2 regions of the Paenibacillus sp. GCM10027629 genome follow, and region 1 is predicted to be linked to the other one. Evidence: riboswitches for the same ligand, from Rfam matches in the RefSeq annotation. Region 1 holds a riboswitch; the other holds the start of a gene.
What was found. Region 1 has a riboswitch for FMN ahead of ribD (bifunctional diaminohydroxyphosphoribosylaminopyrimidine deaminase/5-amino-6-(5-phosphoribosylamino)uracil reductase RibD). Riboswitches for the same ligand answer to the same signal wherever they lie in the genome.

Region 1 (9,000 bases):
TTATGGCCTTTCTCATTTTCGCCCTCCGTGTTATAGGTTCCTTGTCTTCTCATCTATATGCTTATCCACATCAGAGTATGTCCTATTCAAAAGAACTGTATCCTTAAAAATGGAAGCTCATGGTACAAAAAAACCGCTTCGCGATCTTTTTGCCGCGAAGCGGTGTTCTTGTTAATTCGAGAAATTCGGAGGCATATATCCGCTTGGTTCGGGTGGACTCGTCGTTGAATCCGCACTCGACTTCGCGTTCGATTTATTCTCCGTCATGGTCTTATACTTCTCCATAACATGCGGAATTGAATCGATAACCCGTTCAACAAGATGTGTCTGGTTATCCAGCGATACGATACGTACACCATGTGTCCCTACGACCAGGAAGGCCATTGGTGTGATGGATACACCACCGCCGCTACCGCCACCAAAAGGAAGCGCTACATCGGCTTGATCATTCTTTGGATCATTTGATTTGGATTTTGCACGATCCTCTGTTTGAAACTCACTACCGCCTGCAGCAAATCCGAATCCAACCTTACTGATCGGAAGAATAACACTGCCATCCGGTGTCTGAACCGGCTCTCCTACGATGGTGTTCACTTCCACCATTTTCTTAATATTTTCCATCGAAGTTTGCATCAAACCTTGAATAGGATGTTCTGCCATAACTTGAGTCCTCCTTTCACTTTCACAATGCGTACAAGAAGAACAACGCCTGCAATCATAGCGTGTCCGAAGCGAATTTTCGCTATGCAACGCAACTCAGTGGTAAATTGCGGGTCATTGAAATGCGTATTCACCTTTAGCCCAGGCATATGCTCTAACCGAATCGTATGCGACAACCACCCCATAATCGTTCCTTTTAGGGCCCAAATGATCCCTGTAGCCATCCCGGTTTCGACGACATCCTCAAACCCGATATGCGTCTCCCAGGTGAGAACATCACAATGCACACGTCGAAGCAGCTTTTGCACCCAACGTCTAAAATCCGCCGTAAACCGAATGATTAGCAAAATATGATTGTAGATATTCTGAATGAAATCAATATTTAGATGAATATGATCATGGGAGTGCCCTAACACGTTATCCTTCTTCTCCCGCTTCATAAGGAATCCTTGATCGAACCCCTTGAACTTAATTTGTCGAATTTGATAATTGAATTTTACAAGACCGAAGAGCATTCGTACTTTAATCGAAAGATAGTCGTCTCTGTCCACCTTATTGAACAAAATTTTAATATCGATATATGTACATGCTGCAATCAGCACGGCGATAAGGATACAGCCTATTATTCCTAGTACAATCCAGATCCACACAAGCAAGAACCCCCTGACTCTTTTTCCCTTCGGATAGTATGGCTGATATTACTTCTTTTCATGACAAAAACAGCCTATCTCGGTTCAACCGAGATAGACTGTCTTGGGTGTTATAAGCTATTTCATATCATCAATCGTCATTTGACGACCATCGAGCTTCTCGAAGAGCAATTGTGTCTCTTCATCCAGATCCATGTCACTCTCAAATTGAGAAGAATCCGGCAGCCCTTTGAGACTATCGAGTCCAAAATAATCCAAAAATGATTTCGTCGTCCCGTAGAGGATTGGACGGCCAATGGCTTCAGCACGCCCTACTTCCTCAATTAGATCTTTAGACATCAAGGTCTGCAGTGCACGATCGGATTTCACACCACGGATCTCTTCAATATCTACACGTGTAATCGGCTGCCTATACGCAATAATGGATAACGTCTCCAGCGCCGCTTGGGATAATGTGGAACGCGATGGCGAATAGGCCAATCGTTCGAAATAAGGTGCATGCTCCGGTACTGTCGTCAATTGAAAGGCATTTGCGATCTCTGTAATCTGAATACCTCGCTTGGAACGCTTATAATCCCCTTTTAAATCATGGATCACATCAAGCACTAAATCAAGCGGTTGTTCGACGACTTCGGCGATTTGCCTTGCTGTTAACCCTTCGTCGCCTGCAACAAATAATAGTCCTTCAATAATTGATTTCATTAACTTGAAGTCCATCGATGCTCTCGTCCCCCTTCCATTCGATCACAATATCATCAAATAATTGATCTTGATAACATCGGATCTGTTTCATCTTCATCAGCTCTAAGATGGCTAGAAAGGTTACGACTATCTCATGCCGGTCCATCTCTTCATTTAGCAGCTTCGAGAATAATACTTTACCGCCTCTGCCTACCCGATGTAAAGTAGAAACGACATCTCGAATGCGATCTTTCACCGAAATTTCATCACGATGGATTCTTGCAACGGTGTTTCGGCGCGTTGCTTTGCGCAATGCCTTTTGAAAGGCCTTGATCAGATCCGCTGTATGAAGACCTTCGACTGGATTTTCTTGCACCGTCGGCATAAAAGGCGTCAAATCCTCGGGTTCACGCGAGAAGATCAGACTCCGCTCGAGCTCCTTCTCCCGGAGATGATCTGCAATTCCTTTGTATTTCCGATACTCAATCAGCTTCTGAATCAATTCCGCACGTGGATCAAGCTCATCCTCAGGATCCATATAAAACTCTTCATCCCATTCAATAACCGGAGGTTTCGGTAGCAGCAGCTTGCTTTTCATGGAGAGGAGCGTCGCCGCCATCACAAGAAATTCGCTCGTCACATCGAGCTCCAGCTCCTGCATCGTATTTAAATATTCCATATATTGATCCGTAATTTCACTGATTGACACGTTCTGGATATCAATTTCCGCTTTATCAATGAGATGCAGCAGCAAATCGAGCGGTCCTTCAAATGTCTCCAGCTTATACGTTACCGTCGTCAAAATGACTTCCTCCCGCTTATCTTCTTATTAATAGATAAGCATTATTTGAACTGTTTCGTCAAGTTCGCCATTTCAATCGCAGTCACAGCCGCTTCCCAACCTTTGTTCCCTGCTTTGGTACCTGCACGCTCAATAGCCTGCTCTATGCTGTCAGTTGTGATGACACCAAAGATTGTAGGAACACCTGTTTTCAGGTTAATTGCACTTACACCTTTCGCTACTTCGCTGCACACGAAGTCAAAATGGGGTGTAGAACCGCGAATAACGGTACCAAGGGTAATCACCGCATCATATTTGCCGCTCTCCGCCATTTTCTGTGCAATTAATGGAAGCTCGAATGCGCCTGGTACCCAAGCAACATCAACTTCATTGTCTTCTGCACCATGACGCTTCAGTGCGTCTAACGCACCGCTTAACAGTTTTGTCGTAATAAATTCATTGAACCGTCCTACAACGATCCCGTATTTTAATCCACTAGATACTAAATGTCCTTCGAAAATGTTCGCCATGCTCCAACATTCCTTTCTTTGTCTCCGATTTTTATATTATTTCACTTCATTCTGCTCGACATCATCGAAATTTAGCATATGCCCTAGCTTCGCTTGCTTCGTATGCAGATATTTGGTGTTATCTTTGTTTTCTTGCATCTGAATAGGAACGCGCTCAATGACTTCAAGGCCATACCCTTCCAGACCTTTAATCTTGCGTGGATTATTCGTTAGAAGACGAATTTGGCGGATTCCCAGGTCCTTCAGAATTTGTGCGCCAATACCATACTCACGAAGGTCGGCAGGGAAGCCTAACTTTAGATTCGCCTCCACGGTATCCAGCCCTTGCTCCTGCAGTTTATACGCACGGAACTTATTAATGAGCCCGATCCCACGGCCCTCTTGGCGCATGTAGAGCAATACCCCTTGTCCTTCTTGTTCGATTTGACGCATTGCCGCTTCGAATTGCGGTCCGCAGTCACAGCGATGGGAATGGAATACATCGCCGGTCAGGCACTCCGAATGCACGCGCACGAGCACGGGTTTCGAGGGATCAATCTCGCCTTTCACGAGCGCGACATGTTCTTTACTGTCCACTTCATTCGTGTAGGCAACTGCATGGAACTCACCGAAATCTGTTGGGAGCTTCACTTCAACTTCACGTTTAACCAATTTATCCTTCTCATTCCGATAATGGATCAGTTCTTCAATCGTGATGAGCTTCAGGTCATGCTTTTTCGCGATTTCTACGAGATCCGGCAGCCTTGCCATCGTGCCATCTTCCTTAATCACTTCGCAGATGACACCTGCAGGGTAAGATCCACATAGACGGGCCAAATCAACAGCCGCTTCCGTATGCCCGGCACGACGCAGAACCCCGCCTTTCTTCGCAACCAACGGGAACATATGACCAGGCTTGCGGAAATCTTCCGGCTTTGACGCTGGATTGATCAGACCTTTCACCGTACTGGAACGTTCAAAAGCCGAAATCCCTGTCGTCGTATCGATATGATCGACGGATATCGTAAAGGCTGTGCCATGGTAGTCCGTATTATGAGATACCATCGGTGCCAAGTCTAGTTCCTCTGCACGCTCTTCCGTAATCGGCACACAGACAAGACCACGCCCTTCCGTAATCATAAAGTTAATCACATCAGGGGTCGCCTTCTCCGCAAGCGCAATGAAGTCCCCTTCATTCTCACGGTCTTCATCATCTACGACAATAACGACCTTACCCATCATCAGATCATATATGGCTTCCTCAATTGGATCGAACCGATAGCGTTCTTCACTCATCTTCCAATCACCTTCGTTTTCTTCCAGATTTATATGAACCCATTCTCTGCTAGAAATTGTTCGGTCACTCGGCTACCAGGTTTAGTCTGTTCTCCACTTGAACGGTAGTGCAGCAAATGATCGACATATTTGCCGAGCACATCGCATTCGATATTGATGGTTGACCCGGAATTCTTCTCTTGCAGCACAGTCTCTGCCAAGGTATGAGGAATGATTGATACGGAGAAGACGCTATCCGCTGGGTCAGCCTTGACCACCGTTAGACTAATGCCATCCAATGTAACGGAGCCTTGCGGGATAATAAATTTGAACATCGCATCTTCATCCGGCTTGATCTCGAATACGACCGCATTCGCATCTTCAGACCGACCGATAATCGTTCCTATTCCATCCGCATGTCCTTGAACGATATGGCCGCCGAATCTGCCATTCGCCTTCATCGCTCGTTCCAGATTAACCCGACTCCCTGGTTTCAGCTGACTCAAGTTCGTATGTCGGAATGTCTGTGGCATCACATCCACGGAGAAGGACGCCTGATCATAAGCGATCACCGTCAGGCAAACCCCATTTACAGCAATACTGTCCCCGAGCTGCACGTCATCCATAATCTTGGATGCCTCAATGTGTAGAATCATGGCTTCTCCTTTGCGATAGATGCGCCTCATAGTTCCAATCTCTTCGACTAATCCTGTAAACATCGTATTCTCCCTCCCTTCCATTCAATTCGTTAGACTAACCGCGAGCAGGGTATCCTGTAATACATACATTATCTCCGAGCTGTTCCACCGTTATTTCCTTTAATGTGATGGCCTCACTCATCTTCTCAAATCCATCGAAGACGATATTTCCAGGTGCTGTGAAGCCCCCAACAATCTTCGGTGCAAAAAAGAGCATGACCTTATCAACACAACCTGCCTCAAGCATCGAGCCATTCAAGCGTCCGCCGCCTTCGAGCAATATCGAGCTGATCTCCAGCTCGCCCAATCGATCCATCGCTAGTGCCACATCGACATGGTCTCCTGTGCCGCAGCGAAGCACGGTAGCCCCTTGCGCTTCAATCTCTCGTACTCGTTCAGGATTTGCCTGATCCGTTGTAATAATTATCGTTGCCGCAACTCCATCCTGAAGGACTTTAGCATCCTTCGGAATACGAAGCTTCGAATCTACAACGATTCGTGTTGGATGCAGACCTGGTACGGGCAGTCGAGTCGTTAGACTTGGATCGTCCGCGAGTACGGTTCCGATCCCGACCATAATGCCTTGATGCTGATGGCGAAGTGTATGTACGATTTCGCGAGCGGCCTCGTTCGAGATCCACTTGCTATCGCCAGTCTTTGATGCAACTTTGCCATCTAATGTGCTCGCTGTCTTCAGCGTTACGAATGGACGTCTTGTCGTTATATATTTAATAAATTTCTCATTGAGTTTGATCGCTTCAGCTTCCAAGATACCCACTACAACTTCAATTCCTTGCGAACGTAGCATTTCGATCCCTGTCCCCGCAACTTGTGGATTCGGATCTAGACAAGCGACAACGACGCGTTTCACGCCTTCACGGATCAACCGTTCACTGCAAGGCGGCGTCTTCCCATAGTGACTACAAGGCTCCAGCGTCACATATGCGGTACTTCCTGCAGCTTCTGCTCCCGCCATATTCAGTGCATGGACTTCAGCATGCCCCGTGCCGCGCTGCAGATGTGTACCGAGCCCGACAACACGCCCGTCCTTGACAACAACACATCCAACAACCGGATTAATTCCCGTCTGGCCAACGGCTCTCTCAGCCATTTGAAGTGCAAGTCGCATATAGAATGCATCATTCATGACTTCCACCCTCATCCCCACCTTTCTCTCTCCAGTTCTCTTCTTAGCATGGCAAAAAACCCCTTGGTGCATGCCCAAGGGGTTAGAAGTTCGGTTCAACGTCAGACTCATACCTATGAAACGAATCCTGATTCATCTTTAAATAGACGTCACCAAATAGAGTCAACGCAATAGCCTTTTATAAAAAAAGCGCGTGAACTCCCGCAGATTCGATTCTGTGTCTTTCGTTTCCTTCTCCCATCCAGACTTTACTGTCGGTCTCGGATTTACACCGAGTCAGCCTTCACCCGTCTTGCTGCCAAGACATGGATCCGGGTCACGGACTTCACGAGGTTTACGCTCGTATCACCGCCGGTTGGGAATTTCACCCTACCCCGAAGGAACATCACATTTTCTCACACAGCTTATCATCTGCGCTTACAAAAAGCAAGCACATCCATCACTGCTTGAAGGCCTGAACCATGTTATAGAGAGCTGATCCTCAAGCCTCCATATAAAACAAAAACCCCGCAGGCCAATGCCTACGGGATCTTATGTATGCGTAAAATTTAGACTTCAGTCACTTGAACCGTTTCCATACGGTCTTGGCCTTTGAATGTATCGACATGCTCCATACCTGATACAACTTTACCAAATACAGTATGTTGTCCATCCAAATGCGGTTGTGGTTGATACACGATATAGAATTGGCTGCCGCCTGTGTTACGGCCTGCATGGGCCATAGCAAGGGCACCGCGCTCGTGTTTGTTCGGATTAATTTCGCAATTGATTGTGTATCCAGGGCCGCCTGTTCCTGTTCCTTTTGGGCATCCGCCTTGCGCGACAAATCCAGGAATAACACGGTGGAACGTAAGTCCGTTATAGAACCCTTCATTCGCTAATTTTTCGAAGTTCGCTACTGTATTCGGTGCATCCTTTTCGAATAATTCAATTACAACTTCTGCGCCATTCGCCATTTTGATGTTTGCTTGTTTAGCCATTGTATAGAACACTCCTTATCATTATGTCAACAACTAAACCCTAGTGTACTATGAAAATGCTGGAGAAGCAAAACTTCTATGAAAGTTCCATTGAAAAACATAAAACGGCCTCCCTTCTACCGAAGGGAGACCCTGCAAGCTCTCAATTACGATTACTTCGTTAGAGCTACTTTCTTCATCCGCTCAGGAATCATGTCATTCCCGACGATATTATCGAACGATTCACGCGCAACCACGATGTCTGCTTGCCCATCCTTCGCGAACACAACAGACGGACGACGAATCCGGTTATAATTGCTCGCCATCGCATAGTTATACGCTCCTGTACAAGCAACAGCAAGCAGATCCCCGCTGTTCACTTTTGGCAGGTCTAAATCCCAGATCAACATATCACCGCTCTCGCAGCATTTCCCAGCGATTGATACGGTCTCAACCGTCTCTTCATTAGCACGATTCGCTAGAATCGCTTCATATTTGGATTCATACAGCGCTGGGCGCGGGTTGTCCGTCATGCCGCCATCAACAGCGACATATTTACGTACACCAGGGATCTCTTTGCTCGTACCCACGGTGTACAACGTCGTCCCTGCATCCCCGACGATACTGCGGCCTGGTTCGACCCAGATCTCAGGAAGCGTATCGCCTAATGCAGCGAAATGCGTCTTCACGCCATCCGTGATGGCTTTAACATATTGCGAAACTTGAAGAGGCGTATCCCCTTCCACATAACGAATCCCAAAACCTCCGCCGAGGTTCACCACTTTAAAAATCTTATTCAGTTCATCACGCACTCGAAGCGCGAACTGCGCAACACGTTCAACCGCCATCTGGAATCCTTCCACCTCAAAAATCTGCGAGCCAATATGCGAATGAACGCCCAACAAATCAAGATTCGTAAGGCTTGAAGCTTCACGTACAGCAACAAACGCAGACCCATTACCAATATCAAATCCGAACTTCGAATCCGTCTGGCCAGTCGAGATATATTCGTGGGTATGTGCTTCAACGCCAGGTGTTACACGCAAGAGAACGTTCACACGCTGACCCTTCTCAGCTGCGATGGAATTGAGCAAATGCAATTCGATGAAATTATCAACGACGAAGCAACCGATACGTGCATCAATCGCCATCTCGATCTCTTCGACCGTCTTATTATTTCCGTGGAAATGAATACGGTGTGCAGGGAAACCCGCTTGAAGCGCTGTATAGAGCTCACCATCAGATACAACATCAAGGGACAAGCCCTCTTCATCAGCTAGACGGCACATCGCCATGACACAGAACGCCTTGGATGCATATGCAACCTGAAAATTCAATCCGGATTCACGGAAAGCTGCAATATACTCACGGCAACGTTTGCGAACTAATTCCTCATCCACAATATATAAGGGGGTTCCAAATTGCGCTTTTAAATCCGTGACGTCGCATCCGCCGATCTCTAAATGTCCTTGGGAATTAATCTGACTTGTGCCATGTAAGTACATATCATATCTCCTCTACTTTTTCATCTATATGTCGGATTGGAAATGTTTACGTTCCAAATTTTACAACATTATAGCAAATAATCTGTAGAAGAAGAATGGACTAATTTGCAGATCATTTGTATTTTTATTTATTCG
Region 2 (9,000 bases), on a different contig from region 1:
GCAAGAGGTAAAATATTACAACCAAGTCCGCGCTATTCTAATAGAATCTATTGGACATATAATAGAGCTAACTCTACGCAAGGAGACGATTCATGAGCCAATTCACATTCATCGCATCCTGTTATCCGGTACCCGAAATTGATTTAACAGATATAAAGAAGGTCAAAATTAAAGATATAAGGAACAAACCTAACTTTCCAGCTTCACTCGCCCATTTGAGTGATGATATAGAAATATTGTATGGCGAAGATGGGCATAGTCTAAGTGGACTTCGTGTTTCTCCGTGCACCAATCCACCCTATGATCTGGGACATTACATACGGTTAGAATTCATCTATTGGCTTGAAGGGGCATTTGACTCCTCCACGAGTGTTCAGAATCTTATCGATTATTTGCAGACATTCAAGACTCCCGTCGAGATCTGGTCCATTGCCTTCGGACAAGGGCGACTCCCTGTACATGATCGAACTATTCGACGCGTCGACCTTCACAGCAATGACTTGAACATACTCCATCAACGACAGTCGACTTATTGCCTGACTCTTCTATAGAAGAGTCATTGTTAATCACGTCGCTCCTCACGAAGAGGCTTCACATCTTGCGGAATCTCTGAAGGGCTGACTTGAATATAGTCTACATCAAACACACCTTCATACCCGAACAACCGTCCAAACACCGGATTCGTTACATGTACCCGAATACGAAAACGTTCAATTTCATCATCGAACCATTCGCACACATCAGCATAACCAGAGAACAGCATTGGGAACTTAAAACCAATCCACTTCTCATAGAAGAACTGGTTACCCGATCGCAAGTGCATTCCACCATTCTTCGCTGCGGACATTTCAAGCTCCACCGCAAGATGCTGATGTGTACCGAGATAATCGACGATTTTTTGTTTGGACTGACTATAGATCATCGTCGCATCGAACCGTCTTAGCCGGTTCGTGAAATGATATTTGCGTGCCCACGTCACGGTCTCTCGACCATACTGATCCACATAAGCATAATTTTCAATGGTAAAAGGGATCTGTTCCCCTTGCTGCGGAAACATAATATTGCGAACAGTGCCTAAATAAAGAAAAGGTACTGTAAAAGCTCGCCCATACCATACTTTCTCCATTACACCGCGTCCAATTGAGGCACGATGATCTCTACTACTAAACCCAAACCGTTCTTGAATTCGAGGATGTAGGTTCTCGAAATCACGCCCTAGTGCACGCTGATAGATTGAAGTCATTTATGCTTCCTCCTCTATTCTGCTTCTATTCGGCCGTCTCAAGCAATTCGAAGCACGAGGTAAATCTGGAAGACTAAGCAAACCTACTACAGACAACGCAATCATTCCGAGGTTTAACGTTACCGGGTTAAATGGCGCAACGTAGAGTTGTGGTTGAAGGACACTGCTCATACCAAGTAATATCAAGAGCCCTATATTCCAAATGTACATGATTCTCCGGCGATTCAGTCCCATAATCAAAATTAACAACCCGAATATCACCTCAAGAATCCCCACGGTCATTAACGCAAGGCTCTCATATCCCTGAAATAATAACGTCCCTTGAAGAATCGCAAGCTCACCTGTCTCAGGATACAAGATCTTCGGAAATACCCCTTGGTAGATCCATATCACGCATAGCACCAGGGTACAGACCAAATCCGTCAGACTTCTCAGCAACGATATTCGTGGGTGTATTCCTTTCTCAATCCATAGCCGTAGCGCATCAAAGCTCCAGGCAGTAGCCCAGCCCATCAATGGCCGGAACAATAAATGATCCAGTAACTTGCCTATTACGCCGAATCGAGTTCGATAATCATAACGCGTGAAGAATCGCACTCCATCCGTCGTCGGGACATATTTCCAGAACCCCGCTCCTTCCCGAATGAGAGAAATCCATTGATCCGATGCAAAACGTAGGACAGATGTTCTCGATCCGTCCTTCTCTTGCACACCCGATGTCTCTCCTTCGCCTGCGATCGAAACACCGAACCCAATATTCGTTCGATAAAGGAACCGTTGAAGGTCTGATTCTTTGTGCTTAGGGAGGTATTCGATTTCTGTAAACCGTAGATCCCATTGTTGGTGAACATTAGGTGTCTGCGTATAATACCACAGCGTATCCATGTCAGTACGAATTATTCGTTCCACATAGATTGGTTTGTTCGTCATATCCATCGCCTCCCATATATTAGAAGTGTATATGATAAAGAGCGCAACAGAAAAGAAAATTATTCAACGATCTCTATACTTTCTAAAAAATCAAAAAAACCCGTGCACTGCACGGGCTTCCGTTCTTGTATCTTGAATGAGCTATGAAATATGATAGCGATCTTGCAGCGCTTTGACTTTATTCGGCGTGACATCATTCCCCAACGGGTCCATCACCGTCGTGCTAACGACGATCTTCTCCATAGAGCCGCGAATCTCGCTCAAGTAGGATTGACGAAGACGTTGTTGTTCTTCCTTCTCCTCTGGTGTCAACGCGAATTGTTTCTCTTTTCTAGCGAGTTCATTGATTCTGGATAGGCTCTGAATAACCATGGGTACTTCCCTCACTTCCATATACATAATTAAAGTTATTTACTAACTTAATTGAAGTATAGTGGTAATGCTCTCCATTGTCAACACCCCAGAATGCCCCTTAGTAACTTAGGCCTGCGCGGATTGCAACGTCTGACCCGGAGTCGCCACTTCTTGCTTCTGGCGGGAAATATAGAACAGCGTGAACCAAATGAACACAAATCCAAGCAGCTGCGTCCAAGTCACGACTTGTTGGAACACGATCCAGTTGATCAATACCCCTACCATCGGGAAGCTAAGCTCCGCGAGTGTTGCATAAGAAGCTTTCGTCGCACCCAATCCTTTATAATAGAGCAACAAACTTAGCAAACCAGGCAATAACGCCTGCAATAATAGATTAATGAAGACGAGTGATGCATCAAGCGTTCCGATCGACAGGTTCCAGCTCTGTCCCTCAGATAGCGTAACGATAATGAGCAGCGGTAGAGCCAATGCGAAACGAAGCGAGGTAACCGTCTCATATTTCATTGTTCGTAGCAGATAGCTCCCCATCACCGTGGAGCCTCCCCATAACGCAGCAGCCCCAAGCGACAAGAGACTTCCAACCTGAACGAAATCATTCACATGTCCGAAAGGCAAGGTCCATCCGAAAGTCAATAAATACGTACCTAATAAAGCAAGAATGAATAGGAATCCAAAGTATTTCGGCAATACTTCCTTCAGAATCACTCTAGCCAAAACAATCGCGAACAACGGCTGCAGCTTCTGCAGTAATAGCACGGCATTCAGGTCCCCATGCATAAGCCCCTGTGTGAACAGGATCGTCGCGATCGCGGACCCGCCCCAAGACACGAATAAGAGAGCGAAGACACGACGCCATCCAATCCCCTGCAGTTCCGTCCGATGCCGCCATAAGACTGGCGCAGCAACGAAGAACAGAATAATATGTTCGAGCAGTACGATTTGTGTGGATGTCAGCCACTTGAGCAGTATAACGCGGAAGAGTGGATCAACACCCCATAACGCAGCGCCGAGCACAACGAGCCAGAAGCCCGCATTGAATCGTGAAGTACGTGGAACAGTTAATTCTGTAGCATTCATAGTGAACTCCTCTTCTGAATACAGGAACGAAGCGGTAAGGAAACCCCACAAAGTGTTGACTTGACTTGAAGCTGATTCAGGTACTTTGCGGAGACCCCGAAAATCATTAAAGCCCCGCAAGCGCACAACCATGTACGCAAACGGGGCTGATCAAATAAACATGCAGGAATATATCGCTACTCCAGCACGCTTCTTTGATGATCTTCTACCATCCGGACTTTACCGTCGGCCTTGGATTCTCACCAAGTCAGTCCCCACGCCAAGTTCAGCATGAGGAGTCGCGGGCTGCGTTCTACGAGGAACATCACCGCCGGTTGGGAATTGCACCCTACCCCGAAGATCCTTATTCATTTAAATTTTTATTATTTGAAAACTTATAATTAAGATTATACACGTTTACGAAATATTTCAAGTGATTTTCATCACGCTCTGCCGCGGCCTATTCACAAAATAAATACTGATGAGAATGAGCACAAGCCCAACAAGCAGTGATAGGGTAAAGGGTTCATTCAAGAATACCGTTCCAATCAGAATCGCCACTAGCGGGATTAGAAAAGTAAAGGACGCCATTTTCCCTGCCTCACCCGTATCGATCAGATAATAGAACACGATCCACCCTACTGCAATGACGAAGATCGCTATAAATAACAAACATAAAACAAAGGTCCAGTTCCAGTCGATATCCGTCCAGCTCTCGAACTGTGATCCACCCACTGTCATCACGAAGCCGCCAATGATGAGCTGCAGAGTGACAAGCCATATCGAATCGACGATCGGCGTTACTTTCTTCACGAAGATCGTACCTAGCGCCCAACTCAGTGCCGAGCCAAGGGCTAGCAAGATCCCTGTAACAGAAAGATCACCGCTGAACCCGCCCATACTAATCACGCCGACCCCTGCGAATCCAAGAATAAGACCTATGAGCTTCAACCCATACATCGATTCACCTAACCATAACCAGGAGAATACGCCGACAAGAACGGGTTGGAGGAACACGATCGCCGAGAACAGCCCAGCCGGCAGGTAATTCAGTCCAATCGTCTGTAGTCCGTAGTACAGAATGACATTCACCAACGCGGCGAACAAATAAATCTTCCACGTCTCGCGGAATTTGAGCTTACGGTATCTTGGCAATGCGACAATCAGCAAGAAAATCCCGCCGAGCAATGTTCGCAGTCCGGAGAATAAAACAGGCGGTGTATGCTCAAGGGCGATCTTCGTAAGGGGCCAATTAATCCCCCATACCGTAACTAAAAATATTAGCAATAATGCCGACTGTAGCCTTGTTGACTTCCCCATGGTGCCATTTCCCCCTCTCGCTACCATGCCAAAACGAACGGAATCCGCCATAAGCAGCGGATTCCTCGTCTTTGTCTATAGTACAGTGATGTCAGCGATGCGGAAGGAAATCTTAGTCATTTGAACCGGATGTCCGGTAAGACGTAGCGCTCTAGCTTGCGCCTCCATGAGATCGAAATATTTGAAATAGATCTCTGCCTCGTCCAGATTCGGCGTGACATAAGGCTCCACTTCGATATAATATTGACCATCCTCGAACTTCAGAACATGGCCGGTCTTCTTATTCGACATAGTTTCCCCTCTCTTACCTCAAAACCTTAATTCTTCGGTGCTTTTGCCCAGTCTGCAGCGAATTTCTCCATCCCTTGATCCGTTAATGGATGCTTCGTCAACTGCTCGATTACCCCATAAGGGATTGTCGCAATGTGCGCCCCTGCCATCGCTACGCGAGTTACGTGATCCGGATGACGTACCGAAGCAGCAATGATTTGCGCATCCAAATTATGAATACGGAACAACTCCGCAATTTTCGAGACAAGCAGCACACCATCTTCCGAGATATCATCCAGGCGGCCTAAGAACGGCGACACATACGTCGCACCTGCACGAGCTGCAAGAAGCGCTTGGTTGACTGTAAAAATCAACGTAACGTTCGTCTTCACGCCTTTTTTTGTTAAGTAACGGCAAGCTTCTAGTCCTGCAAGGGTCATTGGAAGCTTAATCGTAATGTTTTTATCGCCACCATTGATCTTGATCAGTTCATTCGCTTCAGCGATCATCTCTTCCGCAGTTACAGCATCAGGCGATACTTCAGCAGATACAGATTCAACTTCAGGTACGAGCTTAAGAATTTCTTCAATACGATCTTCGAATTTAACGCCTTCTTTGGCAACCAGAGATGGATTCGTTGTAACACCAGAGAGAACACCGAGTTTGTACGCCTTCTGAATATCCACTACATTCGCTGTATCGATAAAAAATTTCATGCCACTTACCTCCGTTTATGATTTGATAAGATTGGTGCATTGCCCTTACTATTATAAACCAATTACTGCTTCTCGACAGCATGTCCCCCGAATTCGTTGCGAAGCGCTGCGACAACCTTGCCTGTGAACGTATCCTGATCTAACGAGCGATAACGCATAAGCAGGGACATGGCAATGACAGGCGTAGCCGTCTGTAGTTCGAATGCTGTCTCGACCGTCCACTTGCCTTCCCCGGAAGAGTGCATAATGCCCTTGATCTCATCCAGATTCGCATCCTTCGAGAAAGCACGCTCCATCAGTTCGATCAACCACGAACGAATAACGGATCCGTTGTTCCATACGCGGGCAACCTGCTCATAATCGAAATCAAAATCAGACTTCTCAAGCACTTCGAACCCTTCGCCAATGGCAGCCATCATCCCGTATTCGATGCCGTTATGCACCATTTTCAGAAAATGTCCGCTGCCCGACTTACCTGCATACAGATATCCTTTATCCACGGCAGTATCACGGAAAATCGGTTCAACAACGGCCCATGCCTCTGCGTCGCCGCCAACCATATAACATGCCCCGTGACGAGCGCCTTCCATTCCGCCCGAGGTACCTACATCCATAAAGCTAACGCCAAATGGCTGCAACTGATTGTAACGGCGAATCGATTCTTTGTAATGCGAATTCCCCGCTTCAATGACAATATCCCCTTGCGATAACAACGGCGTGATCTCCTCAATGACAGAATCGACAACCTGATGCGGAACCATAATCCATACAATGCGCGGTGTATCAAGTGACTGAACCATCTCTTGCAGCGACGAGACACCCGTTGCTCCGTAGGATTTCATCTCTTCTACCGCTTGTGTATTCAAATCAAAAGCAACGACCTCGTGCTGGTGATCCAATAAATTCTGCCCTAGGTTTAACCCCATTTTCCCAAGACCTACTAATCCGACTTTCATATGCTACCCCTCCAATGGTGTGTATATTAATTCTAGATGTCCGGCGGTTATGAAAATTACACTTCAGTAAGCACTCGTTCTCTGAGCGGCTTATCGAGCCACCACTGGTCTTCACCCAGCAGTTGATGTGCTGCTTCTGGCCCATTCGAACCCGCTTCATACGTATGAAGTGGAACCTCATTCGCTGCGAATGCATCGAGGATTGGCTGCACCCAAGCCCAAGATAATTCAACCTCATCCCAGTGGGCGAAGAATGTTCCGTCCCCACGCATCGCGTCATGGATCAAGTTCTCATAAGCCTCCGGCATATCTTGCGCATTCGAGAAGCAGTTCACATGGACAGGCTCGAACTTGCTCGCATGCACAGGATCTTTACTATTCAACTGCAGCGTAAGCCCCTCATGCGGACCGATCTCGATCACGAGCAGGTTCGGACCTGCTGTCTCATCTTGCGGTTTGTTAAATGGTTGTAGTGGATCTTTGAATTCGATAACGATCCGTGTAGACTTCTCTTGCATTCTTTTACCTGTACGGATATAGAATGGTACGCCTTCCCACAAGCTGTTATCGATCCACAATTTGGCTGCGAAGAACGTGTCATTCTTCGAGCTGGACACAATGCCTGGTTCATCCAAGTAACCATGTACCGATTTCCCAGCCATTTCCCCTGCTGTATATTGTCCGCGAACGATGTTGCGCGTCAAATCTTCCTTGGCGAGTGGACGAAGCGCCTCCATCACCATCTTCTTCTTGCGGCGAACTTCGTCTGGCGTACTCTGTTGTGGCAGCTGCATGGCTGTCATCATGAGCAATTGCAGCATATGATTCTGGAACATATCCCGAATCGCACCCACTTTATCGTAATAGCCTGCACGCTCTTCAACGCCAACAGTCTCTGCCGCTGTGATCTGTACGTTCTTAATGAAACGGTTCGACCATAGCGCGTGAATGACCGGGTTCGCGAATTCGAGGACTTCCAAGTTCTGAACCATCGGTTTGCCAAGATAGTGATCAATACGATAAATTTCATTCTCGTCGAACGAACGAGATAGCTGTTCGTTCAGCGCACGAGCAGATTCCAGATCATGACCGAATGGCTTCTCAATGACGAGTCGTTTCCAGCCCTTCGTAGAACCTAGGCCGCTTGCCTTGATATTCGTTGCGATCACATCGAAGAACTCTGGAGCTACCGACAAGTAGAACAGGCGGTTGCTAGGAATATGCAATTCTTCCTCACGCGCTTCAACCAGCTTCAGAAGTTTCTCATAATCTTCGAATCGGCCCACATCAAGCACGCTGTAGCGAAATGAGCTAAGGAAAGCTTGAAGCTGCTCAGGCGTACCTACATCACGTCTAGAGAAGGTATGAAGGGAATCTTCCACTTGCGAGCGGAATTTCTCATCAGACCATTCTCTTCTTCCGAGCCCGATAATGGAGAATGATGCAGGCATTTTCTGGTCCAAGAACAGATTATACAAAGCCGGATATATTTTTCTTTTGGCTAAATCGCCTGTTGCACCAAATAATACGAGTGTTGTTGATTCCATATATGTGTTCCTCCTGTTGAAAAAACAATGGTTGAATCGAGGAAAGTATGCTGCCTTTATTCCTGTGAATTCAGTCCGTCATTTATTAATTAAAGTATATTACAAAAAGTAAGATAAGTAAATAAATAAATCGAGTTAATCGAATGAATCGGTTGTACTTTGGCATAAAGCTTGAAGTACGCCTTCATTGATCCGAAGCAGCTGGTCAATTTCTTCTGCGGTCAAACGATTCAGCACATTTAATATCGCTTGGCTCGACGTCGATTTCACGATCGATTGCTTCGAGATTTCCTTGCCCTGCTCGGTTAACCGCAGCTTCACTTCTCTTCGGTTATGCATCGGAATTTCTCTTACAACCAGCCCCGCCTTTACGAGTCCATCAATATTGACGCTTAGCGTGCTTTTGGAAGACACCAGACGTTCGGTCAAATCCTTCAATTTCATTTCGGGCGTTGCATGCAATGTATTTAGAATCGCCATTTGCTGTAATGATAAGCCTAATGAGGCGGCATTCTGCTGCTCCATCTTGACAGTCACCCGACTAATATTCCAATATGAGTCCAATACACGCGCTGCAAGTTTGCTCT

Region 2: linked by a shared signal. The riboswitch ahead of ACFQZR_RS25435 (DMT family transporter) and the one ahead of ribD (bifunctional diaminohydroxyphosphoribosylaminopyrimidine deaminase/5-amino-6-(5-phosphoribosylamino)uracil reductase RibD) in region 1 are both predicted to bind FMN.

The regions. Positions count from the first base shown of each region.
Region 1 is NZ_JBHTGZ010000009.1:1,847,461-1,856,460, forward strand. It holds gene ACFQZR_RS18085 (D-alanyl-D-alanine carboxypeptidase family protein) at 1-16, opposite strand, end outside; gene ytfJ (GerW family sporulation protein) at 172-660, opposite strand; gene ACFQZR_RS18095 (DUF2953 domain-containing protein) at 633-1,310, opposite strand; gene scpB (SMC-Scp complex subunit ScpB) at 1,428-2,027, opposite strand; gene ACFQZR_RS18105 (segregation and condensation protein A) at 1,996-2,793, opposite strand; gene ribH (6,7-dimethyl-8-ribityllumazine synthase) at 2,835-3,302, opposite strand; gene ACFQZR_RS18115 (bifunctional 3,4-dihydroxy-2-butanone-4-phosphate synthase/GTP cyclohydrolase II) at 3,339-4,577, opposite strand; gene ACFQZR_RS18120 (riboflavin synthase) at 4,607-5,275, opposite strand; gene ribD (bifunctional diaminohydroxyphosphoribosylaminopyrimidine deaminase/5-amino-6-(5-phosphoribosylamino)uracil reductase RibD) at 5,310-6,410, opposite strand; FMN riboswitch at 6,627-6,787, opposite strand; gene ACFQZR_RS18130 (peptidylprolyl isomerase) at 6,950-7,381, opposite strand; gene lysA (diaminopimelate decarboxylase) at 7,534-8,865, opposite strand; gene ACFQZR_RS18140 (spore germination protein) at 8,994-9,000, opposite strand, start outside.
Region 2 is NZ_JBHTGZ010000016.1:305-9,304, forward strand. It holds gene ACFQZR_RS25415 (hypothetical protein) at 93-551, shown strand; gene ACFQZR_RS25420 (DUF4166 domain-containing protein) at 563-1,243, opposite strand; gene ACFQZR_RS25425 (DoxX-like family protein) at 1,244-2,173, opposite strand; gene ACFQZR_RS25430 (DUF896 domain-containing protein) at 2,315-2,545, opposite strand; gene ACFQZR_RS25435 (DMT family transporter) at 2,654-3,625, opposite strand; FMN riboswitch at 3,822-3,970, opposite strand; gene ACFQZR_RS25440 (DMT family transporter) at 4,034-4,924, opposite strand; gene ACFQZR_RS25445 (hypothetical protein) at 5,000-5,215, opposite strand; gene fsa (fructose-6-phosphate aldolase) at 5,242-5,910, opposite strand; gene gnd (phosphogluconate dehydrogenase (NAD(+)-dependent, decarboxylating)) at 5,973-6,866, opposite strand; gene zwf (glucose-6-phosphate dehydrogenase) at 6,923-8,413, opposite strand; gene ACFQZR_RS25465 (MarR family winged helix-turn-helix transcriptional regulator) at 8,549-9,000, opposite strand, start outside.